DNA from 4 places in the Photobacterium swingsii genome. Region 1 is predicted to be linked to each of the others. Evidence: predicted binding sites of a transcription regulator. Region 1 holds the regulator's gene; each other region holds the start of a gene.
The links. Region 1 encodes CRP, which controls carbon source genes, mostly activating them, when cyclic AMP is high. Its sites were predicted from a motif close to TGTGANNNNNNTCACA; they were not measured.

Region 1 (6,089 bases):
GATGCTCCATTTGGTGGTCCTGGCGCATCAGGTAACTTACGTCCGAGTGCTTACTATGCCGCTGACTACTGTGCGTACCCTATGGCATCGATGGAGGGTGAACAAGCTGAGCTACCTGCACAGCTATCGCCAGGTATTACTTTGTAAGCAAGTTGAGCAGACATCATCAAACTAAAAAAGAAGTGCCATACTGATTAGGTCGAATCAGGGCACTTCTACATCCATCACCAGCGGGGAGCATCTCAACATGGAAAGAGTAGAGCAACTGTTTAACAACTTATGGCAAGACTATATTCAACGCCTGTGCCCATCAGCGGATCAAGTACATACATTACTGACCGAAGATGAGCCGCTACTGAATGACCATATTGCGTTGCGCACATTTAACTTACCGAAAGTCGGACTGGATGTGCTAGCCGCACCCTTTATTGCGATTGGTTACAAACCTTGTGGCACTTACCATTTTGAGTCTAAAAAACTCTACGCTGAGCATTTTGAACACCCAAACCCTGCGGCGCCAAAAGTGTTTATTAGTGAGCTATTGGTGGGTCAGTGTTCCTCATTATTGCAGCAATCGGTACGTAGTTTGATTGATCAAGTGCCAGAGCAAGCGGTGAAAGATCCTGCCTTCTTGTATGGCGGCCGTTTGTGGGACATTGATTTTGAAACGTATGAGATGTTAGCCGCAGAGAGTGAATATGCAGGGTGGTTAGCGGCGCATGGCTTTGGCGCGAATCACTTTACGGTTAGCATTAACCAACTAGAACAATTTACTGAAGTGGCCGAGGTGAATCACTTATTGGCACATAATGGCTTTGCCATCAATGTATCGGGTGGAGAAGTGAAAGGCAGTCCTGAAGAGATGTTAGAGCAGTCTTCTACCATGGCAGATAAAGTCCCTGTCGCTTTTTTAGATGGGGTAAAAACGATCCCTGGTGGTTTTTATGAATTTGCCAAGCGCTACCCGCAAGCCGATGGTGAGCTTTATACCGGATTTGTCGCTGCGTCGGCGGATAAGATCTTTGAAAGTACCGACAGCTAGAGTGCAATGTTCCGGCCAATCCCAGCGTTTCACGCAGAGGTCATGTTGATAGCATGGCCTTTGTTCTATCTGTGGCTTAATACAGGCTTTCTAAAGGCGGTGACCACTGCGAGCCTTCTTGGCGCTGCGGCGTATTCGCTAATGAGATATGTTGTTCGAGAAAGTGACGTTGGCCACTGAACCCTGTCATCTCAACAGTTGTGGGTAGTGGGGCAATCACGCTCGGTGGTGGGGTGTTAGTGTTGTACGGAGAAAAACGTTCGATATCCATATCACGAACTCCATGATGCCGATTTTGTCGGGGAAGAGGTGACGTCGTCCATCGACGTCTGTTATGCACAATGTAGCAAAGGTGGCGTAGTTAGCAAGTGAAGAATCAGTGACAAGGTTAGCAAATTTGGATTTAGATATACGCCATAGGTATGGTGTTTTTCCGATATAAAAAAAGCCGCAAAAGCGGCTTTTTTCTAGTGATAATCGATAAATCAACAGATTAACGAGTACCGTATACCACGATAGTTTTACCGTGTGCAGAAATCAGGTTCTGTTCTTCAAGCATCTTCAAGATACGACCAACGGTTTCACGTGAACAACCTACGATTTGACCGATTTCTTGACGGGTGATCTTGATTTGCATACCGTCTGGGTGCGTCATTGCATCAGGTTGTTTCGCTAGGTTAAGTAGCGTCTGTGCAATACGACCCGTTACGTCTAAGAACGCAAGGTCGCCCACTTTTTGGCTTGTTACTTGAAGGCGAGTTGCCATCTGTGCAGACAAGCGCATCAAGATGTCTGGATTAACTTGGATTAGCTGACGGAATTTCTTAAATGAAATCTCAGCAACTTCACAAGGTGTCTTCGCACGAACCCAAGCTGTACGTTCTTGACCTTCTTCGAAAAGGCCAAGTTCACCGATGAAGTCACCTTGGTTTAGGTAAGAAAGAATCATCTCTTTGCCTTCTTCATCCTTGATAAGAACAGCAACAGAACCTTTTACAATATAGTAGAGAGTTTCCGCTTTCTCACCCGCATGAATCAAAGTGCTTTTTGATGGGTACTTGTGAATGTGGCAATGTGAAAGAAACCACTCTAGTGTTGGATCTGTTTGAGGTTTACCTGGAACCATATTACTAACTTCCTCTGCGTTTGTTGCCCAACAACGACATCCCTATAATTTCAGTCTGGGCTTAACAATAGAATTGCTCGCTGGTTAGGATATTAAGTCAGCCGCTGGGCTGCAAGCTCACTTGAATAATTAATTGAGAGTTTAACTTTTTTCGGTGGGCATTTCTTGATATTGATCTATCTGAAATCGTCATTTTGTACTCATAAGTGTGCACATGATCACACGGTTGTTAGATTATGCAGAATTGACGCCAAAACACTAAGGAGAAAGCAATGCAATCACGTGTGAAATGGGTAGAAGGAATGACTTTTCTTGCCCAGTCAAATTCGGGTCATAGTGTGGTGATGGACGGCAATGGTGGCGAAAAAGCACCCAGTCCAATGGAGTTGGTTTTGATGGCGGCTGGTGGTTGTAGTTCGGTCGATGTTGTTGATGGTTTACAATCTGCAGATCAACGTATCACGGGCTGCGAAGCACAAATTTCCTCGGTGCGCCGCGAGACAGCCCCACGTATTTTTACCTCGGCAAATTTGCATTTTGTGGTGACGGGACATGATCTTGATGAAGCCTTGGTGGCAACAACCGTCGCTAATTCGCTCGAGAAATATTGTTCGGTTTGTTTGATGCTGGGTGAAGGGGTTGAATTGACGCATTCATACGAAGTGATCGCCGCATAAATCTATTGCTAGGTAAACTGTAGCAGCATGATAAAAACGGAGACTTGAGGTCTCCGTTTTGCTGTTATTTGTTTCACACGGCAATTAAACCGCGACTAGCCGATTTTCCCTGTTTCAATCAGCTGCTGGATCAGAGGACGCATTATTAGCTCCATCGCAAAGCTCATTTTGCCGCCCGGTACCACCAAGGTATTGTGGCGTGACATGAATGAGCCTTGGATCATCGACAATAAGTACGGGAAGTCGACATTCTTGATCCCACGAAAACGGATCACCACAAAGCTTTCATCTAAACTCGGGATCCCTTTGGCGCTAAGTGGGTTCGAGGTATCCACGGTGGGAACACGCTGGAAGTTAATATGAGTCCGTGAAAACTGCGGCGTGATGTAATTGAGGTAATCATCCATCGAGCGCACAATAGATTCCATTACAGCTTCACGAGAATGACCGCGGTCACGGGTGTCACGAACAATTTTTTGAATCCACTCTAAGTTGACGATTGGTACCATGCCAATCAAGAGATCAACATGCTGCGCAACATTGGTTTCACCGTCGACGACCCCGCCATGTAAGCCTTCATAAAATAAGAGATCGGTATTTTCAGGTAGCTCTTGCCATGGGGTGAAAGAGCCTGGCATTTGGTTATAAGGCACGGCTTCATCAAAGGTGTGCAGGTAGCGGCGGAATTTGCCGGTACTGTCTTCACCGTACTGATGGAAAAACTGTTCGAGTTGCGGGAAATCGTTCGCTTGGGGGCCAAAATAGCTGATATGGCGGCCCTGTTCTTTGGCTTTACGTATTTCGACGTCCATTTCGGGGCGTGTAAAGCGGTGGAAGCTATCGCCTTCCAGCCAAGCCGCATTGATGCTCATCATATTGAACATTTTGCGGAAGGCTTCTGAAGTGGTCGAGGTGCCCGCACCGGATGAACCTGTTACTGCAATGATGGGGTGTTTTGCAGACATGACAAACCCTGTCGTTAAGATTAACGATGAGTTATTAACAGGATGTTGCGATTAGATCAAGTGTAAGCGATGTCGAGTATTAGAAATTGAGATCTCGACGAAGCTTAATATCGACTGATTCATGTAATTCAGAAAACATCACTACGGCTTCGCCTTGGGCAAGCTGTTGGCGAACATGTTGAACTTTTTGTTCTAAGGTTTTTTCGTGCTCACCGTAATCGGTGCCTTCACGTAGAACAAAGTGTTCGATCAGGTTATCGAGGGTATCTGGGGCGATGTCTTGCCAAGGAATAATCATAACAACCACTTACTGCTTTAGGAGGAGGTAACCACTGATAACATTATTATCAGTGGTTAAGGCGGTTCAAGGCAAGCAAAGCGTGATGGATCAGGCTTTACTCTGACGTGCTGTGGCTAGGTTGAGTGTTTACCGCAGCAAAAGGCGCAAACCAAGCGGGCACGGTTGTTTCAAGCCAGAAGGTGGGCTTGTGCCATGATCCCGTTAAAAAGCCCACATGGCCGCCATTAGGACTCAGGTGATAGTCAATGTGGGCTGGGAGCGGCTGTGAAGGGATAACATCATGGGTCATGAAAGGGTCATCTTTGGCATGAATGATACGCAGGGGTACAGTGACCTGATGCAAACGCTGTAAGCCACTGCAACGCTGGTAATAGTCACTGGCGTCTTGATAGCCGTGCAGCGGTGCAGTTACCAGATCATCAAACTGGCGCAGGGTGCTAATCGCATTGATACCAGATTGATCTAAAGGTAGCGCATCGGGCAACAGGTTCATCTTCTTGCTGATGTTCTTTTTCATCGAGCTGAGCAGGTATTGTTTATAGACTTTAGAGAAACCTTGCTCAATACGCTCAGCGCAGGCGCCCAAATCTAATGGGGGCGAAATGACCTGTGCTGCGCAGAGCTCGCTGTCGTCACCATGTTCGGCAAGGTAGTTAACCAGCATGTTGCCACCCAGTGACACGCCAACCGCAAACAAGGGAGAGTCAGGAAATTGTTGTCTAATCCATTGAATGAAAAAGCGTGCATCGCTGGTTTCACCTGAATGATAACTTCGGGCTTGGCGATTCATCTCACCACTACAGCCACGAAAGTGCATCATGACGCCCAACCAACCTTGCTGCATTGCGGCGTGCAATAAGCCGTTGGCATAGGGGCTATTGAAGCTGCCTTCTAATCCATGAAACAGGATCATAATCGGCTGCCGTGGTGAGTGGCAGTGGGTTTTATTCACTTCTTGATGGTTACTTGGCACATCTGTCCATGCGATATCGAGAAAATCACCGTCTGGGGTTTCCAGCCGCTGAGTGTGTGGTGTGAATAGCGGTTTGCGACGAATAAAGCGTGGCAATAATGTTTGTAGGTGTGGATTACCTAATCCCGCAGCGGGAGTAAATGCAGCCGTCATCGTAGCGTCCTTTATAGTGGAAAGTCAGAAACAGGGTCTGTGCGCAGCAACTCACAGAGGATCTGCAGCCCTTGCTCAAGTTGCTGATGGTTCACTGGTGCACTGATCGCTAATCGTACTGCGGGCGGTGTGGTGCATCCCGGGGGCGTAAAGAGCTCCGCCGATTTAACCGTGACCTTGGCCTGTTCAGCTGCCGAGACAAAATCACTCAATCGCCAGTATTCAGGCAAGGTCAGCCAAACATGAAAGCTGGCCCTGTCGTGAGCGAGAGTAAATTCTGACAGGTAATGGGCCACGAGCCGTTGCCGCGCCGCAATATCATGTCTGATCTGTTGCAAGATACGATCCGCATCGCCTTGCTGGATCAGTTCGCACGCCAAAGCACTCAGCAGGGGGCTGATCATCAAGCTGTGATTATGTAAGGCCATATTCAGACGCTTTTGATGACGGGTCGGTACTTGGATATAGCCAAGTCGCAATCCTGGAGCGAGGCATTTTGATAATCCACCGATATGGATCACTTGTTCGCTCTCAAGATTGACGAGCGGGCTTGGCCGATGAGTGGGCATTAAGCCATTGACGTCATCTTCAATGATCAGCACTTGGTGTTGTTGGCAGACCGCCAAAATGTCACGACGACGTTGTTCGCTCATGGTCATGGTTGTTGGGTTTTGCAGCGTCGGGGTGCAATAAATTAACCGCGGCTGATACAACTGGCAGGCTTTATCTAAGCTGGCGGGGATCATGCCTTCGGCATCCATCTCTACGCTTTTAACCATAACTTGCTGTTGTTTGGCCAAACTCAGAAAGCCTGGGTACGAAACTGACTCCACCAACACAGTATCACCACTG
Region 2 (6,089 bases), 940 kb from region 1:
CCCCCTAACCCACCAAGCACAATACCTGGCGCCAGCATTTTCACCGCTTTTACATCAACGTTACCTAACCGTAAGTGATTTCGCGCAGAGGAGCCCGATGTTAACACGATACTGGCTAATGACGTTGCCAATGCAATGTGCATGACCATCTCATTGGGAATACCCGCCTGTGGCAATAACCACACTAAGGCTGGTACGACTAATAAGCCACCACCTATGCCTAATAACCCAGCTAACAAGCCGACAACGCTACCTAACACCAAGCACATGGCAAAAAGCCACAATGTGGATTCCATTTATTTACCCTACTTACCAGCACGAATAAAGCCGCCGAGGCCTTTGCCTTCGACGAAACGAGTTGTTGTGGTTCTTACCTCTGTCGCCAATGACGACTGTAGCGCCTGTTGCGCTAAGGTCGACATATCCTCTGACGAAATCTGGCGAAGGATATATTTTATCTTGGCAACGTTACGGGTATTCATACTTAAAGAGCGATACCCCATCCCCACCAATAAAAGTGCGCCAACAGGGTCGCCCGCTAATTCACCACACACACTAACAGGAATACCAAGTTGCTGACTAGACGCTAAAATATGCTTCAAAGCATGTAAAACCGCAGGGTGTAATGCATCATAGACATTGGCAACCCGTGCATTGTTCCGATCAACGGCTAATAAATATTGAGTTAGGTCATTACTCCCCACCGAAATAAAGTCCACTTTGCCTTTTAAGGCTGGCAGCTGATACAAAATAGAAGGGACTTCAATCATGATCCCTAACCGAGGGCGTCTTAGTGATTTACCTTGTAATTGTGCATGCTTGCTGACTTCTTCAAAGGCACGTTCAATCAAGATCATCGCTTCATCAAGCTCAGCGACCCCTGAAATCATGGGCAATAAGATATCCATATTATCCAAGCCGATACTGGCTTTTAGCATGGCGCGGACTTGGATTAAAAAGATTTCCGGGTGATCCAAGGTAAAGCGAATGCCCCGCCAGCCAAGGAAAGGGTTGTCTTCTTCGATAGATAGATAAGGCAGTGGTTTATCACCACCAATATCGAGCGTTCGCATCACCACAGGTTTATTCGGATACGAGGCCAAAATAGTGCGATATTGTGCTGTTTGTTCTTCTTCCGATGGGAAGCTACGTTGTAATAAAAACGGCACTTCGGTGCGGTACAAGCCAACACCATCGACACCACGGTTAACCGCAATACTGGTATCTGCACTTAAACCCGCGTTAAGGTGAACATACACACGCTGGTTATCTTTGGTGACTGCACATTTAGCTAATGCCGTTTCAACCGTTTTATCTAATTCATTCTCTTCACGTAATAAACGTCGGTATTCTTTTAAAACATGACGATTTGGGTTAACTAAGAAATCACCACGGTAACCATCCACAACCACTTGGCAGTTATGGATTTTTTCAGGGATAAAATCGACCCCCATGATCGCAGGGATACCCAGCGCCCGCGATAAGATCGCCGCGTGAGAGTTCGCCGCACCTTCTTGGGCAACGACCCCAGCCAATTTATCACGAGGAATAGTTGCCAGCATGGCCGCGGTTAATTCACGCGTTAACAATACTCGCGGTTCGTCCCACTGGTATTCGATCACATCTTCATTTTGCAAAAAGAACAACAAGCGCTGGCCAAGTTCTCGAATATCGTGCGCGCGCTCTTTGAGGTACGCATCTTTCATGTTGGCAAAACGGGTGGAGTAGGCCTCTACCACTTGGCGGATAGCCCACTCAGCCTGATCGCCCGATGCCACTTTAGCGAACAAATCTTTACGCAACATAGGATCGTTAAGCAGGTGGCTAAACAGATCAAAAATCGCTAATGTTTCTTTGTGTAATTCACTATCAAAGCGCTTTCGCAACCGGCGAAACTCATTGCTCGCCAAATCAATCGCAATCGTTAAGCGCTCTTGTTCATTCTCTAAATTCAGTGAAGAGGCAGGCAGGACATGCTCTAACCGTGGTTGGTTATCATCCCACCACGCCTTGGCAACCGCGACCCCTTGCGATGATGCCGAACCAATAAGGTGCAAGCCGTCATGTTGATCAGGCCACATTCCCTGCGCTTTGGCATGGGCAAGGATCACCGCAAGCTGCGCTGCAAGCGTCACCATGAAAGACTCTTCGCTTTCGTCAAACTCACGACGATCTTTTTGCTGAATAACCAACACACCTAAGACATTACGCTGGTGTGTGATAGGCGTGCCAAAGAAAGAACCAAAGTGTTCTTCGCCTGTACCAGGCAGGTGTTTAAACTGAGGATGTGATCGCGCATCGGCGATATTGATAGGCTCGGCTCGGCGGCCAACTAATCCAACTAAGCCTTCGTCAAAACCCAAACCAACATGGTGGCGGGTTTTGACTAGGCCTTGCGTTGCCATCAAGGTGTATTCCTGACGTTTAAAGTCAGCGATATACACCGAGCAGCAGTCGGTATCCATTGCCTCGCATGTGCTGATCACTAACTGATCGAGCGCATCGATCAGGGTTTCAGCACTGGCAACTTTTTCTACAATTTCTCTGAGCTGTGTCAGCATAAGCTGTTTTGCGCCTTACTTTAGAGTGGGCATCAGCAAGCTTAACGGCGACCCTTGTGACGCTTCACTCTACGCTCTTTACGTTCCTTAAAAGGCATCGCCATCGCAGCAAACTCTTTCAATGCACGTCGATAAACATCGCGCTTAAAAGACACCACCTGACGCACCGGATACCAATAACTGACCCATCGCCAACCATCAAACTCCGGCGTGCTCCCACGCTGCATATTCACCTTTGACTCATCGCATTCTAGGCTAAGCAAAAACCACTTTTGCTTTTGCCCGATACAAACGGGTTTCGAGTCCCACCTAACTAGACGCTTGGGTAATTTATAGCGCAGCCAATGGCGGCTGGAGGCTATGATCCTTACATCCTTTTTGGTAAGCCCTACTTCCTCATACAATTCTCGGTACATGGCTTGCTCAGGGGTTTCCCCTTCATCAATACCACCTTGTGGAAACTGCCAAGAATGTTGTCCATATCGTCGAGCCCAGAATACCTGGCCGTGGCTATTACAGATAACTATCCCGACATTAGGACGGTATCCATCGCCATCAATCACTAGACGACCTCAATTATAAATCTCTATTACACCCGATTTTTTCATAGATCGCGGCAAAGGTTAACAAACATTCTAATTATTAACTGTTTTTTCCTACCTAGCACTCAGTTTCTGGATAACTCAATCACAAGGAATACTTTATAAACAGCCAAGTGAGACATAAGCCACATTTATTCACTTTTTCTGTGGATAGATTTGTGAAGAAGCGGTTTTATCGTGAATAAAGTGACTTATCAACAACACTTAACCAAGTTTAAAAAAGCACCAAAACAAATATAAAAACAATTAAAAACAATGAACTACACAAACAAAACAATCGAACCTCATATGCTTTTAATGACTAAAACATCAGCAAAAGCGGATCGGTTAAAGATCAACCAACCATTGAATTATCCACACTCTCGGAGCTAAGCCACTGCTAACTAGGCCACCAAGCTGCTCAAAAACCACACTAACCCCTGTGTATACATCCAGAGTTTGGTGCTGTGTTTTTTTTAACCAAAACTCCTGTGGATATCTTTATTTAAAGATCCTTACTCTTGTTCTAGACTCTCGTATACCACAATACAAGATGCCACTTGATAAGATGACAGATAGCTTGATTCTTTATTAAAAACAGGTTACTAAAATACAGCCATCAAGGTGGTGTAAAGATCCTCCCCTTTTACCATCAGCTCAATGCCTGCTTATGGTAAAATACCAGCGTTGCTTTACCTTCACTCGTTAAAACCTAAAGTGCCTTTGTATGACGTGTATTTCTTCTCCTTTACCGCCACAAACAGAACAAGAACTGCTTACACGAGCGCAAGCTCTAGCAGGACTCACACTCGGAGAGCTCGCCGAACAAGCCGGTATTATTCCCCCTCAAGATCTTCGCCGTGACAAAGGTTGGGTGGGTCAATTGCTTGAATGGCACTTAGGGGCAAGTGCGGGGAGCAAGCCAGTACCTGATTTCATTGAATTAGGTATCGAGCTTAAAACCATTCCAATTGGCTACCATGGCCGGCCTTTGGAAACGACTTTTGTTTGTGTGGCTCCGCTGATCGGCTTGCACGGCCTTAATTGGCACAATAGTCATATTCGTCATAAATTAGCCAAAGTATTGTGGGTTCCAGTCGAAGGTGAGCGTGATATTCCACTGACAGATCGTCACGTTGGTTCACCGCTATTATGGCAACCGTCACCAGAAGAAGAAGATCAACTTCGCCAAGATTGGGAAGAATTAATGGACATGATTGTATTGGGGCAGGTCGAACAAATCACAGCTAAACATGGTGAAGTGCTGCAGTTGCGCCCGAAGGCAGCCAACAATAAAGCATTAACTGAAGCCTATGGCGCGAATGGCCAGCCAATCAAAACACTCCCTCGGGGCTTTTATCTCAAAACACACTTTACTGCCGCGATTTTGGCTAAACACTTTATTGTTTAAACGAGTGTAAGAGCACCATCCTACTATCCCATCATAAAATGATCGTCATATCTTCCTTGCAGTTTGATAGCTGATTATCCGCCGAAAATTCATCGTAAGGATCGATTATGCGTAAGATAACACTATCGATCCCCAAAGGTTTTAATAGCTCACCCACTTGCTCCATATTCCGAAACGTGAGCATGCTATCGGTATCATCTTTAAGCGGCACCAACTGATGCTTAAATTCAATCTCCATCAAGTAATCAGCCATACCCGCATGACTTGTTACTACACATTTAGGCTGGGGCTTTTCTGGCGAGTTGAGCCAATGTTTAAACTGTGTAAGTTGCATTGAATCGCTTCCTTTCAGCTAAGCATAGATATAACTATGTGTCACATTCCCTTACTCAGCAAGTAAATGGCTGTCGACATCTGCATAAACTCTCGTTAAGTTAATAACATATACCCAGCCAACACATGCTATTTTGCTTGCACGCTAGGGGGAATATACCTCTTTGCCTGTTGGGCAGCCGCAGGGACAGTGCATGCAGCAGACTTGTTGGTACTTGCAGTCCAAGGAGGGCTAATGAAATATCACCGCATTCCCCATTCCTCACTCGACGTCAGTAAAATATGTCTTGGCACCATGACCTTTGGTGAGCAAAACACAGAAGCAGAAGCACACAGCCAACTTGATTTCGCCTTTGAGCGGGGCATCAATTTCATCGATACTGCCGAAATGTATCCCGTTCCGCCCAATAAAACGAGCCAAGGATTAACGGAAACCTATATTGGTAATTGGTTGGAAAAAACAGGGCTACGCAGCAAAGTCGTGCTGGCAACCAAAATTGCGGGCCCACGTAACCTTCCCTATATTCGCGATAATATGGCTCTGGATCATCGCAACATTCATGATGCCGTTGATGCCAGCCTGATGCGCTTAAAAACCGATTACATCGACTTATATCAATTACACTGGCCACAACGCGAAACCAACTGTTTTGGTCAACTGAACTACGAGTATAAAGAAGACAACTCTGGCGTTACCATTCTCGACACGCTTGAAGCCCTTGCTGAACTGCAACGTGCAGGTAAAATTCGTTATATTGGCCTTTCTAATGAAACACCATGGGGAGTGATGTCTTTCCTTAAATTAGCCGAAAAACACAATCTTCCCCGCGTTGTCTCTATCCAAAATCCTTATAATTTACTCAACCGTAGCTTCGAAGTCGGGCTCTCTGAAATCAGTCACCAAGAAGGCGTCGAGCTCTTAGCCTACTCACCATTGGCATTTGGTACCCTCAGTGGTAAATACCTCAATGATGCAAAACCTGCTGGTGCACGCTGCACCTTGTTTGAACGTTTTTCACGTTACTTTAATCCTCAAGGTGTGGCTGCGACTCAAGCCTATGTCGACATTGCACATAAACATGGGCTCGATCCCGCACAAATGGCATTAGCATTTGTAAATCAACGTCCCTTTGTGGCTTCAAACATTATAGGGGCGACCAACCTTGACCAATTAGATGCCAATATCAAGAGCCTAGATCTTTG
Region 3 (6,089 bases), 1.6 Mb from region 1:
GCATTGTAAAGTCAGGCACGGCTAGCAAAATATTGAAAGGTGTTATCAGCAGCAGTAGGTAGACAACCATAGTGGTTGGAGAATCGTGCGCTGACATTTTTTTTACCATAAGCGAATAACTTGCCCAGAAGAACGCAGCCCCAACTGGCAGTAGTGTGGCCCAGCTAAAATCATCACTCCAAGGCTCAAGAATGATCATTGCGCCGACAAAGCCAGCGACCGTCGCGAACCAGCGGGCGGCGCCTACGCGTTCACGTAAGAAAAGGCCTGAGCCTATGGTGGCGAATAATGGTGAGGTCATTAGCAGAGCGATACCCTGCCAAATAGGAACAGGATAAGCTAACGCCCATAGCCATAGTTGAATACCGATAACGGAAAGAAATACCCGAAAACAGTGTAAACCGAAATGTTGGGTGCGCAGTGCTTGGCGTAGCCCTAATGATTTAAGCCAAGGTAACATTGCAATTAAGGCAATAAAGTATTGAATAAATGCAACGGTAGTCGAAGGCAGGTGAAGTTTCACGCTCAGTACTTGAGCTAGGCTATTTACAATGGCAAACGCTAAGCCTGCGGTGAGCATCCAGCTCGCACCTTGGATTGGATTATGATGTTGAGACATGAGTAAGGGCACTGTCTGATGAATAGTGTGAATAATTTGCAGAATCATACGCCTGTGAACTTATATCACCAAGCACAAATGAAAAAAGCGATGCCAATAAGGGACATCGCTTTTCTGCTGTAACTAAAACTGTCTTTAACAGATACCGTATAACTTACAGTGCGCTATAAGTTAATGGAATATCTGGGTTGAGTGCTTCTAGTGTATTTTGTGTATCAGCAAGGTGGCTAATACTACTACTTTGTTCAACAAGTGCGGCTTCAGCAATGCGGTTTAATTCGTAGCCCGCCATATTCATGTTGATTAGTGCAACTTGCAACGGTGGAAGACTTGGGTTGAATGCCGCATTCTCAGCGTACATGCCAACAAAAATACGACCGTCATCAGCTTTTAAAGCAACGCCACTGAAGTTCTTGGTATAAGGCGCATGAGCACGGTTAGCAGCTTGACACGCGGCTTGAACAAGCTCGCTTTCTTCTTCAACGCCTAGACCGTGATTTTTTTCAGCTAAGAGTCTATCAGTGATACCTAGATCGCTTGGGCCGAATGACTCTGGTAAGTATTGTTGCAGTGTCTTTTCTTCTCGCTCTGGCAGCTGAACTTTAATTGTGTCAGCAGTGCTAAGTTCATTCATGAATTGGCGACAATGACCGCAAGGGCTGTAATTGATGGTGATATCTTTAACACCCGTTTCGCCTTTAACCCAAGCGTGACTAATTGCTGATTGTTCTGCGTGAACGGTTTGTGAAAGTGCTGCACCGGCAAATTCCATGTTGCCGCCGAAGTATAGGCGACCAGAGTTGCCTCGAACGACAGCACCTACACAAAAATGAGAAAGGGGAGAGACAGAATACGTGGCTGCAAGAGGAAGCAGCGCAACGCGCAATTCGCTGTCAGTCATGTGAGTTTGGCTGAGTAAGTTGTCGAATTGCTCTGCACTGATGGTTGCATCGAAATTGCCATCTTCCAGCATAGGCTTGATTGCGGTTGCAAGATCAGCCGGTAAAGAACCTAAAGCATCCATTACTTTAGTGTGCATGTGGATTTCTCCGTCTTGTGTATGGAGAAATATTGTAGACAGCTCGATAGAATAATAGTGTGATCCATGTCACGTTGTAATTTATCTTGTTTCACCCATTACATAACTGAGAGTGAGGTCACACAACGAGCGTAAATTGATATCCTTATTTTTCAATAGATTAGTTTTGTATTCGATTACTTGCACATAACCATACCAATCCCATTAATGATGAAATTACTCTAGCTAATTAACCTTCTAGGTATTAATAGCCGAATATGGCTGCAATTAAAGGAAACAGTACAGGGGCGAGTATTGAGGTCATAACACCACAGATCACTAAAGCCAGTGAGCTAAAAGCCCCTTCTTGATAGTTTTCTTCAGCGGCTTTCGCTGTACCAAGCGCATGTGAAACTGTCCCCATTGTTAGCCCTTTTGCTATTGGTGCTTGAATGCCTGCCAGCTTAAAGAGAGGGTAGCCCAGCACGGCACCAAATAGCCCAGCAATAATCACCATGATAGCTGCAATGGCAGGCACGCCACCAATTTGCTCGGCAACGGCCATAGCTATAGGTGTTGTTACTGATTTAGGTAAAATACTTGCCACTAACTCCACATTTGCACCTAGTGCGAATGCGATGCCTGCACCTGTGACCATAGAAAGAACACTACCAATAAAGCAAACAGTAAAAATTGTTTTCCACTTAGCGCGGATTTGTGAAAGTTGTTCGTACAGTGGGAATGCAAGAGCAACAACGGCAGGCTCTAGTAAGGCGTTTAGCCATTTGTTTTGCTCAAAGTAAGTCTCATAAGGCACATTTAACCACATGAGCAAAGGAATAATAATGATAAGACAGATAAGTAATGGGTTGACGATAGGATGTTGAAGTCGTTTGGAAATAAGACGAGCGATGTAAAAAACGACTAAGGTTGTGATTAACCAGATCATTATTTTTCCTTATGGTGCGCTGCAATACCAATCACAAGAAAGACAACTAAGCTGCTGCCGATAGTACTGAGTAAAATAGGGAGGCTATTAGCACTCAAGAGTGCGAAATGGTCCATTAAGCCAACGCCGACAGGAACGAACAATAATGCCATGTAACGAATTAATAAGTGGCAGCCTGATTGCACCCAATGAGAACGTATAAGACCCGCTGAAAGTAAACCAAAGAGAATAAGCATCCCTAGGATGCTACCGGGTATCGCGAGTCCAAGTAATGCCTGAATTCCTTTACCTAAGAAAAGGCAAACGAGAATGATGCTGAAGGAGCGTAGATAACTCATGCTTTTATGTGATGCCAATGGCGGTGCTTTTGTTTGGTGGATTCATCATACAAAATAAGTGTGACCTATGCCACACTTATTTCGCGTATATTGAGAGAGGCAAGTTTAAGCATTCTGACTTAAATACAGGCTGGTTGCGGATTGCATGTTTGCAATGTAAAAGCGCTATAACAAGATATTGTCGGCAAGAAAGAACAAAGCAACGCCAGCAGCAGCCAGTAAGAGTACGGAAATACGATGGAGTATGCTGTGTTTTACAATATGTTCTGCTGCTGACTCTGACGGCTCGTTTTTGTCTGTTTTATCGTTTGTAAACTGGGTGAATTTAGACTCTTTGAATGTATGTACCAGTCGGCATGTTTTATTGGGGAGCGGCACACGAAAGCCATGAGTGGCCACGATTTCAATCGCAATCGCAGGTTGACCTTGATAGATAAGTTTATGGTTTAGCGAAACAAGTAGTGCGTTAAGATCAAAGTGGGTATGGTTATTTTCTTCATAAGCTTCGATCTGTATGAAGGTTTTATCATATAACGCCTGTGGGTTAATGACTTCACCAGCACAATAGCAAAGTGCTTCAAGTAGGCGTGACTCATGCACTGTTAATATGGTCTCAGAGCCATCTTGCCAAACTAACATTCGCAAATCGGGTTCAAAATCAACGCTGGGAAAACGATAACAGCGTGTTAGGGCTTTTGTCGTCATAGCTACCACTTAATGCTATAAGCCATGGAGAATATGTAGTGAGGACAAATCACTATGCGTTTGCATGACATTTACATGGCTGTTTATGGTGAACAAGTACCAGATTTAGGTATCTTGGTTAGCTTAAGTGTGACTGGCTGAGAGCGTTCCTTCAACTTTTGCTGAGTGGAAACTGTCTTAATAAAAACACCCTGAAAACTAGGGTTATCAGGGTGTTTAAGAAAGCCTTTCTTTTAAAGAGGTTAAGGCCTTATGCTATCATTTCTGAGTGCCGCGAAGTTAGGCTAGCTGGATAACGTAATCGTACACTTTTTTAAGAATAGCCATCTTCTTCTCGTCACCTTGATGTTCCATCGCTACGTTGTCTAAATTCTCAATGTAAGCAGGTAGGTTACTCTCAAAGTAATCTTGGCAATGGTGTTTCCAGCGGATTTGCTCTTGCTGCGTCAATGTCAGCGGGAAGTTACGAGCACGGTAACGGAATAGCAAAGGCTTAATGCGCGCATCAGCCACTTGTGGCTCAAAATCGACAAGTTCGAGTGGATCCATTTCACGAATAATATCCATTGCTGTGCGATCGGCATGCGAGAAGAAACCATCGTATAGTTTGGCATCGACGTTATCATGCGCTTCAAACTCACGATCGACACTGAAGATCTCAACGAGTTTTTCACGTACTTCAGGGTGTGCTTTGAGCATCTGAAGGTGTTTAAGGCAAAGTTCTCGATCAATACCTAGGCGTTCCGCATCGTCTGCTTTGAGTGTTTTTGCCGGCGCAAGAACAGGGCACTTGTTGATATGGACAAGTTTAACTGGCACAGGTAGCTCATCTGGACCAAGTTCACTGCGTTTGGTGTAAAGACGTTCGCGTAGGGTATCAGCATCGAGCTCAATCAGCGGCGTTGGGTCTTTGGCTAGGTTAACCGTAATCACCGCGTTTTTATTATCAGGGTGCCATTCCATTGGAACAATCCAGCTGGTATTACCGCACTCAGAACCAAACATGCCAGAAACATGAACCAATGGCGTTAAGTTAATAATGTCGATAAGTTCTTGAAGCTTACGCTTGTTACGTAGATCAAACAGGTAGTTAAACAGTTTGGGTTGGTTCTTCTTAAGGATCTTTGCCAACTCAATTGTGGCATACACATCTGCCATCGCATCGTGTGCATTCGCATGTTCAATACCATTAGCAACAGAGAGATGTTCCAGCTTAAAACTTGGAAAACCTTCGTCGTTGGTCGGCCAGTTAACGCCTTCTGGGCGAAGTGCGTAACAGGTTCGCATAATATCGAGTAAATCCCAGCGTGAGTTACCGTTTTTCCAGCTCCAAGCATATGGGTCAAAGAAGTTACGATAAAGAGTATAACGGCTGACTTCATCATCAAATCGCACGTTGTTATAACCGATCACACAGGTATTCGGAGTAGACAACTCATCATGAATTTTGGCTATGAACTCGTGCTCAGGTAACCCTTTTTCCATTGCTTCTTGTGGCGTGATTCCTGTGATTAAGCATGCTTCTGGTGAGGGCAGATAGTCACTTGGTGGCTTACAGTAAATAACCAAAGGTTCGCCAATGATATTGAGATCCATATCAGTGCGAATCGCGGCAAACTGAGAGGGACGATCAACGGATGGTGTAGCACCAAAGGTTTCGTAATCCAACCAAAGCATAGTTGGTTGATGATTGTTATTACTCATTATTTTTCCCTACTGGGATGAATTACTTTACTGCCTTTATAGTAACAAATAATGGGGGAGCAACTAAGGTATTATGGCATCTACCTAAATATTTATTCTTAGAGATAAGCATTTTACTTGCTTAGTAACTCCCAAGTTAGCCTGTGTCTTGTAATTAGTGTGCAATGCCAATGCTGCAAAAAGGCAATATGATTGCCTTGATGGCTAGGATCAGCTTGCGTGGTGAGATGTATCTCTGTGTTTCATACGTCGCGAATTACCACATATTCCATGTTTGGGCTTCGATGTCATTTTCAACACTATCTGGTAGTGCACTGAAAAAATCGAGTTGTGTGACTTGTTCAACTTCATCAACAGTTGTAATGAAAGAGGGTAATTCTGAAGATGAAATTTTACGGTGTGGAAGAATAAATGCGATTGCATCGTTGGCAGTTGGGTCGAGGATGACCTTATAGAAACGATGTGGAATATAGACACCGTTACCAATATAGGTCTCGTTACCATCCCAAATAGGGCCAGATACAACATAAAGCTCGTTGTAAGTGTTTGCCCATTCACGTACTTTTTCTTCCAGTCCTTTCCATCCACCACGATTAAATCCTGGTAGTTGTGGCGCCATATTCGACATCAAGAAGCTCTGCTGCATAGCGACTTGAGAGAAGTCCATGGTACCAGACGGTGCTAAGTGTCCTCGGTCGTACCCTGATTTTGAATAGTCACTGCTGGTTGCGCGAAAAGCAGGAGGTAAGTCTTTAT
Region 4 (6,089 bases), 430 kb from region 1:
GCCATCACGGCCGGTGACCATGGGGTAAAATAAGGTGTCTTGAATATCACTTGGGATCCCTGGGCCATTATCAATAATGTCGATTTTTGCGGCGACGCGAAAACGCTTACCGTGAATCAAAGCTTGATGGGCGGTACGTGTTTTCAGTGTGATATGGCCTTGCTCAGTATCACGCAATGCGAGCGCAGCATTACTGACAATATTGAGTAGCGCTTGTTCGAGTTGCTCTGGATCCATAGTGAAATCGGGCAGGCTGGGATCATAGTCACGGGCAATCGTGATGCCATCGTTATTGTCGAGGCTCACAAGCTGGCGCACTTTCTCTAACACGACGTGAATATTATCGACCTGACGATTGCCTGGGCGCTGAGGTCCTAATAAGCGATCGACTAAGTTTCTTAGCCTGTCCGCTTGTTCGATGATCATTTGGGTGTATTCGGTATAGCTGGGATCGGGCAGGGTTTTCTCTAGTAGCTGTGCCGCACCACGTAAGCCTCCTAAGGGGTTTTTGATTTCATGTGCTAGCCCTCGCACCAGCTCTTTGGCGGCTTGTTGCTGTACGTACTGGCTTTGCTCTTGGCTAATTCGACGTTGCTGATCGATAGGCTTGAGTTCCAATAAAATCAGCAGCTCTTTTTGCCATGAGACCGGACTGGCGTTGAGTTCTAAGGTGTGATGACGACCATCGATGACAAAGGAAACATCGCTGTCAGCAAGTCCTTGTCCACTTTGTAAGGTTGCTTGCACTAAACCAAGATCGAGTGATGAGTGCTGCAATAGGTCAGGAAAGTGACTGTGAGTGAGTCGTCGCTGACTGGAAGCAAACAGCTGCTCGGTCGCAGGGTTAACATAGCGAATGGTTAACTCTTCATCGAGCAGCAGGATCGCAGTTACCAGATTGTCTAAAATTAGCGGCGTAAATTCAGCAGTCACGATTATCTTCCTTGTGGTGCGCCATTCTGAAGTATGCCCTCAGAAATCCGCATTGCACTATATTGGTGCAATCAAGTGTAACCTGTCTGCCTGCAGAGTGATAGCTATGTGGTTAGCACTGTGCGCATGCTCCCTAATGGTAGCGGTTATGGCCCCCTAGGATGCAGGCGCGAAGCACGATGCAGAAAGACAGTTATCTTTTCTGACGATGCAATAACCTTGCCGTATTTTAATAACTTAACTTGAAGTTGATGACTGCCACGATCGATATCCACTAAGCGCCAATCGAGCCGTGTTTGGCTTTTGCCATAGGCTTTACCATCGAGATACAACTTAGCAGTATGCCCTTTATCCATAGTGCGATTGGCAACGGCAGACAGCGTAATGATGCCTTCATTATTGCGAATGGTTTGTTCATGCAGCGGTGACATGATTTGAATACTGGATGTTGTGGTGTGCTTGGGTAACTCAGTGTCAAACAGTAGGTGGCGCTCTTCTTCATGCGCAGTCGTGTTTGGGGGAGAGGGAGGTTGCGGTGTTTTGGGGGCCGGTGTTGGTACGCTGATGTTGGCTTCTGTGGCTTGGTCATTGGGTTGATCAGAGAAATGGACGGTGCCGTGTTCGTCGGTCCACGTATAGATTTTAGCGTGGGCAAAGGTGGTGAGGCTGGCAATAAGTAGAGCAATGACCGGAAACCATGGTTTGAACACGCGATAACCCACAGACAAAGAAGGAATAGCTTGAGGTTAGCGATTAGGAAATTAGGGGCAATAATAAAACAACCCGCCTGTGAGGCGGGTCGAAGTCTTAATTACTGATTTATTTATCAGTTACTTATACTGAGTAGTAAAGTTCAAACTCAAGTGGGTGCGTGGTCATGTTCACTCGTGCAACATCTTGAGATTTTAGCTCAATGTAAGAGTCGATAAAGTCATTAGAGAACACACCGCCAGATGTTAGGAACTCACGGTCTTCGTCTAGTGACTGTAGTGCGCCCTGTAGTGATTCAGCAACGGTTGGGATTTCTGCTGCTTCTTCTGCTGGTAGGTCGTACAGATCTTTATCCATCGCTTCACCCGGGTGGATTTTGTTCTGGATACCGTCTAGGCCAGCCATTAGCATTGCGGCGAATGCTAGGTATGGGTTTGCTGCTGGGTCACCGAAGCGTACTTCGATACGACGTGCTTTCGGGCTAGGTACAACTGGAATACGGATTGACGCTGAACGGTTACGTGCAGAGTAAGCCAGCATTACTGGTGCTTCGAAGCCTGGGACAAGACGCTTGTATGAGTTTGTTGCTGGGTTAGCAAAGGCGTTGATGGCACGTGCGTGCTTGATGATACCGCCAATGTAGTAAAGCGCCATTTCAGATAGGCCGCCGTACTTGTCACCAGCGAACAGGTTTTGACCGTCTTTAGCGAGTGACATGTGAACGTGCATACCGCTGCCGTTATCACCCACAAGTGGTTTAGGCATGAAGGTCGCAGTTTTACCAAAGGCGTGTGCAACGTTGTGAACAACGTATTTGTACACTTGGATTTCATCTGCTTTGGTTGTTAGGGTATTGAAACGCGTAGCGATTTCATTCTGACCCGCCGTTGCCACTTCGTGGTGGTGAGCTTCAACAACCAGTCCCATTTCTTCCATGATTAAACACATAGCAGAGCGGATGTCTTGTGATGAATCAACCGGTGCAACAGGGAAGTAACCGCCTTTCACGCCAGGACGGTGGCCTTTGTTACCGCCATCGAAATCAGAACCTGTGTTCCAAGCGGCTTCTACGTCATCAATCTTGAAGAAAGAGCCTGACATGTCAGTGTTGAACTTCACGTCATCAAACAAGAAGAACTCTGGCTCAGGACCAACAAGCACATTATCTGCAAGACCTGTTGAGCGCATGAACTCTTCGGCACGTTTCGCGATAGAACGAGGGTCACGGTCGTAGCCTTGCATAGTTGCAGGCTCTAGGATGTCACAACGAATATTCAGTGTTGCATCTTCCGTGAATGGGTCAAGTACCGCGCTTGATGCGTCTGGCATCATCACCATGTCTGATTCATTTATGCCTTTCCAGCCAGCAACCGATGAACCATCAAACATTTTACCTTCTTCAAAAAAATCGGCGTCGATTTGGTGAGAAGGAATAGAGATGTGCTGCTCTTTACCTTTGGTATCGGTAAAACGTAGGTCAATAAACTTAACTTCATTTTCCTGGATCAGCGCTAGTACGTTTTCAACTGACATCTTGAGTAACCTCCGGTGTTAGATTGGGCAACTGGCCGCAAAACTTGTTCATTGCTCATTATGAGCTATCTGATTTAGGTTAAGCGAAAAGTGTGCCAATTTTTAAAGCCCCAAAAACTGCCCTATTTTGGTGTTCTTGAGGCGATGGGAATCCATTTCTGCACAATTATGGTGAATAGCCTGCACCAGTTTGGTGCGGTTTGGCTGTTTGCCACCTTTTAGTGCGCCTACTACCTTATCGTAGGCGGGGTCGTTGTCAATTCCATTACTGGATGAACTTTCGCCGTTATTTTTGTATTCAGAGAGAAATGGTAGTGCCTTTTCAAGTGCTTATTCGAGCGATAAAGGCCGCATTTATAGGGGCTAAGCATCATTTCCATCATTTAATTCAAAAAGCTGGTGATATAAATCACATAATTCGTGGGTTTTGGCGTAAAATCTGTTAGATTATGAGCCGTTTTTTTAACCAAGTAGCTACCCGATGGTTGCTGCATGTTCTGAGTGAATGTGAAATCCATGTCTAATCAACAGATCGATAAACTAAGAAATATCGCAATTATTGCTCACGTTGACCACGGTAAAACTACCCTGGTTGACAAACTGCTTCAGCAGTCTGGCACGCTTGAGTCTCGCGGCGAAAGCGAAGAGCGTGTTATGGACTCGAATGATATCGAGAAAGAGCGTGGCATTACCATTCTTGCTAAGAACACAGCAATTAACTGGAATGATTACCGCATCAACATCGTTGATACCCCAGGACACGCCGACTTCGGTGGTGAAGTTGAGCGTATCATGTCGATGGTTGACTCTGTGCTTCTTATCGTTGATGCGGTTGATGGCCCAATGCCACAAACGCGTTTCGTAACGCAAAAAGCGTTCGCTCACGGTCTTAAGCCTATCGTTGTTATCAACAAGATTGACCGTCCTGGTGCACGTCCTGAGTGGGTTATGGATCAAGTATTCGACCTATTCGACAACCTAGGTGCATCTGATGACCAACTAGACTTCCAAGTTGTTTACGCATCTGCGCTAAATGGCTGGGCAACGCAAGAAGAAGGCGAAACAGGCGAAGACATGGAACCATTGTTCCAAGCTATCGTTGATAACGTTGCAGCGCCAGACGTTGACGTTGATGGTCCGCTTCAAATGCAAGTATCTCAACTTGATTACAGCTCTTACGTAGGTGTTATCGGTGTTGCTCGTGTTACACGTGGTTCTGTTAAGCCAAACCAACAAGTAACTATCGTGGGTGCTGACGGCAAACAACGTAATGGTAAAGTGGGCACAGTAATGGGCTACTTAGGCCTAGAGCGTCACGACGTTGAAGAAGCTAAAGCGGGTGATATCATCGCTATTACAGGTCTTGGTGAGCTGAAAATCTCTGACACCATCTGTGATCAAAACGCAGTAGAAGCACTACCTGCACTGTCTGTTGATGAACCAACAGTAACAATGACGTTCCAAGTAAACACTTCTCCGTTCGCGGGTAAAGAAGGTAAGTTCGTGACTTCACGTAACATCCTTGAGCGTCTTCAAAAAGAATTAGTACACAACGTGGCACTTCGCGTTGAAGAAACTGATAACCCAGATCGTTTCCGTGTATCAGGTCGTGGTGAGCTTCACCTATCTATCCTGATCGAAAACATGCGTCGTGAAGGCTTCGAGCTAGCTGTATCTCGTCCAGAAGTAATCATCAAAGAAGAAGATGGTCAACTAATGGAACCGTTTGAAGTGGTAACCATCGACGTACTGGAAGAGCACCAGGGTGGTATCATGGAAAACATCGGCCTACGTAAAGGTGAGCTGACTGACATGGCACCAGATGGTAAAGGCCGTGTTCGCATGGACTTCATGATGCCTTCTCGTGGTCTTATCGGTTTCCAAACTGAGTTCATGACACTGACTTCAGGTTCTGGTCTTATCTACCACTCTTTCGATCACTACGGTGCTCACAAAGGCGGTACAATTGGTCAGCGTAACAACGGTGTTCTAATCTCGAACGCGACAGGTAAAGCCCTAACTTACGCACTATTCAATCTTCAAGAGCGCGGCCGTCTATTTGCAGAGCACGCTGATGAAGTATACGAAGGTCAAGTTATCGGTATTCATAACCGTTCAAACGACCTGACAGTTAACTGTCTTAAAGGTAAGCAGCTAACTAACGTTCGTGCATCTGGTACTGATGAAGCTCAAACGCTTTCTCCTGCTATCAAGTACACACTTGAGCAAGCACTAGAATTCATCGATGATGATGAACTAGTAGAAGTAACACCAGAAAGCATTCGTATTCGTAAGAAACTGCTTACTGAAAACGATCGTAAACGTGCAAGCCGTACTGCTAAGTAATTAGCTTCAGCTTCCGTTAAAAATCCCTCCATGGCGTATGCTGTGGAGGGATTTTTTATACCTAAATTTTGGGATTCTCCCCTCATGCAGGGGCGAGGTTTGGTATGATAGTCGGGACTTTATAAAGGAAGAGTACAATGCAACCAATCATCATTACCGGTGGCCCAGGCGCAGGGAAAACAACGTTACTTAATGCGTTGGCGAATAAGGGATATCTGGTCTTTCCTGAAGTGTCACGTACGTTAATTCGCGATCAGGCTCAGCAGCCGGATGGGGTATTACCGTGGACCAACTTACCCGCATTTGCTGAACTTTGCCTAACGGCGATGAGTGGTCAGCGTCGTGAAGCGCTTCGCAATACCATGCCTGCGTTTGTTGATCGCGCTATCCCTGATATTTGCGCTTATCTCATCCTCGGTGGTTGCGAGGTGACAGCGCAATACCAAGAAGCGGCGGCAGGTTATCATTCGCGTGTTTTCTTCTGCGCACCGAACCAAAGTATTTATGTCCAAGATGACGAGCGCCCGTATCCGTTTGAGGAAGCACAAGGTATTCATCAACAGCTT

Region 2: the regulator CRP is predicted to act here: its motif matches at 3,278-3,293, upstream of rppH (RNA pyrophosphohydrolase).
Region 3: the regulator CRP is predicted to act here: its motif matches at 2,984-2,999, upstream of OCU77_RS08845 (CidA/LrgA family protein).
Region 4: the regulator CRP is predicted to act here: its motif matches at 3,576-3,591, upstream of typA (translational GTPase TypA).

Annotation. Positions count from the first base shown of each region.
Region 1 is NZ_AP024852.1:266,070-272,158, forward strand. It holds gene astD (succinylglutamate-semialdehyde dehydrogenase) at 1-147, shown strand, start outside; gene OCU77_RS01225 (DUF1338 domain-containing protein) at 248-1,042, shown strand; gene OCU77_RS01230 (hypothetical protein) at 1,119-1,313, opposite strand; gene crp (cAMP-activated global transcriptional regulator CRP) at 1,536-2,168, opposite strand; gene OCU77_RS01240 (OsmC family protein) at 2,441-2,845, shown strand; gene OCU77_RS01245 (phosphoribulokinase) at 2,941-3,810, opposite strand; gene OCU77_RS01250 (YheU family protein) at 3,890-4,108, opposite strand; gene OCU77_RS01255 (hydrolase) at 4,206-5,237, opposite strand; gene OCU77_RS01260 (aminotransferase-like domain-containing protein) at 5,249-6,089, opposite strand, start outside.
Region 2 is NZ_AP024852.1:3,144,643-3,150,731, forward strand. It holds gene OCU77_RS14245 (sulfite exporter TauE/SafE family protein) at 1-296, opposite strand, end outside; gene ptsP (phosphoenolpyruvate--protein phosphotransferase) at 306-2,561, opposite strand; gene rppH (RNA pyrophosphohydrolase) at 2,603-3,124, opposite strand; gene mutH (DNA mismatch repair endonuclease MutH) at 3,870-4,553, shown strand; gene OCU77_RS14265 (DUF6482 family protein) at 4,585-4,887, opposite strand; gene OCU77_RS14270 (NADP(H)-dependent aldo-keto reductase) at 5,122-6,089, shown strand, end outside.
Region 3 is NZ_AP024852.1:1,860,665-1,866,753, forward strand. It holds gene OCU77_RS08830 (DMT family transporter) at 1-619, opposite strand, end outside; gene cdd (cytidine deaminase) at 774-1,658, opposite strand; gene OCU77_RS08840 (CidB/LrgB family autolysis modulator) at 1,903-2,583, opposite strand; gene OCU77_RS08845 (CidA/LrgA family protein) at 2,586-2,924, opposite strand; gene OCU77_RS08850 (hypothetical protein) at 3,090-3,629, opposite strand; gene sbcB (exodeoxyribonuclease I) at 3,909-5,333, opposite strand; gene OCU77_RS08860 (DNA/RNA non-specific endonuclease) at 5,590-6,089, opposite strand, start outside.
Region 4 is NZ_AP024852.1:3,659,380-3,665,468, reverse strand. It holds gene glnL (nitrogen regulation protein NR(II)) at 1-933, opposite strand, end outside; gene OCU77_RS16665 (DUF4124 domain-containing protein) at 1,080-1,643, opposite strand; gene glnA (glutamate--ammonia ligase) at 1,768-3,177, opposite strand; gene typA (translational GTPase TypA) at 3,694-5,523, shown strand; gene OCU77_RS16650 (AAA family ATPase) at 5,661-6,089, shown strand, end outside.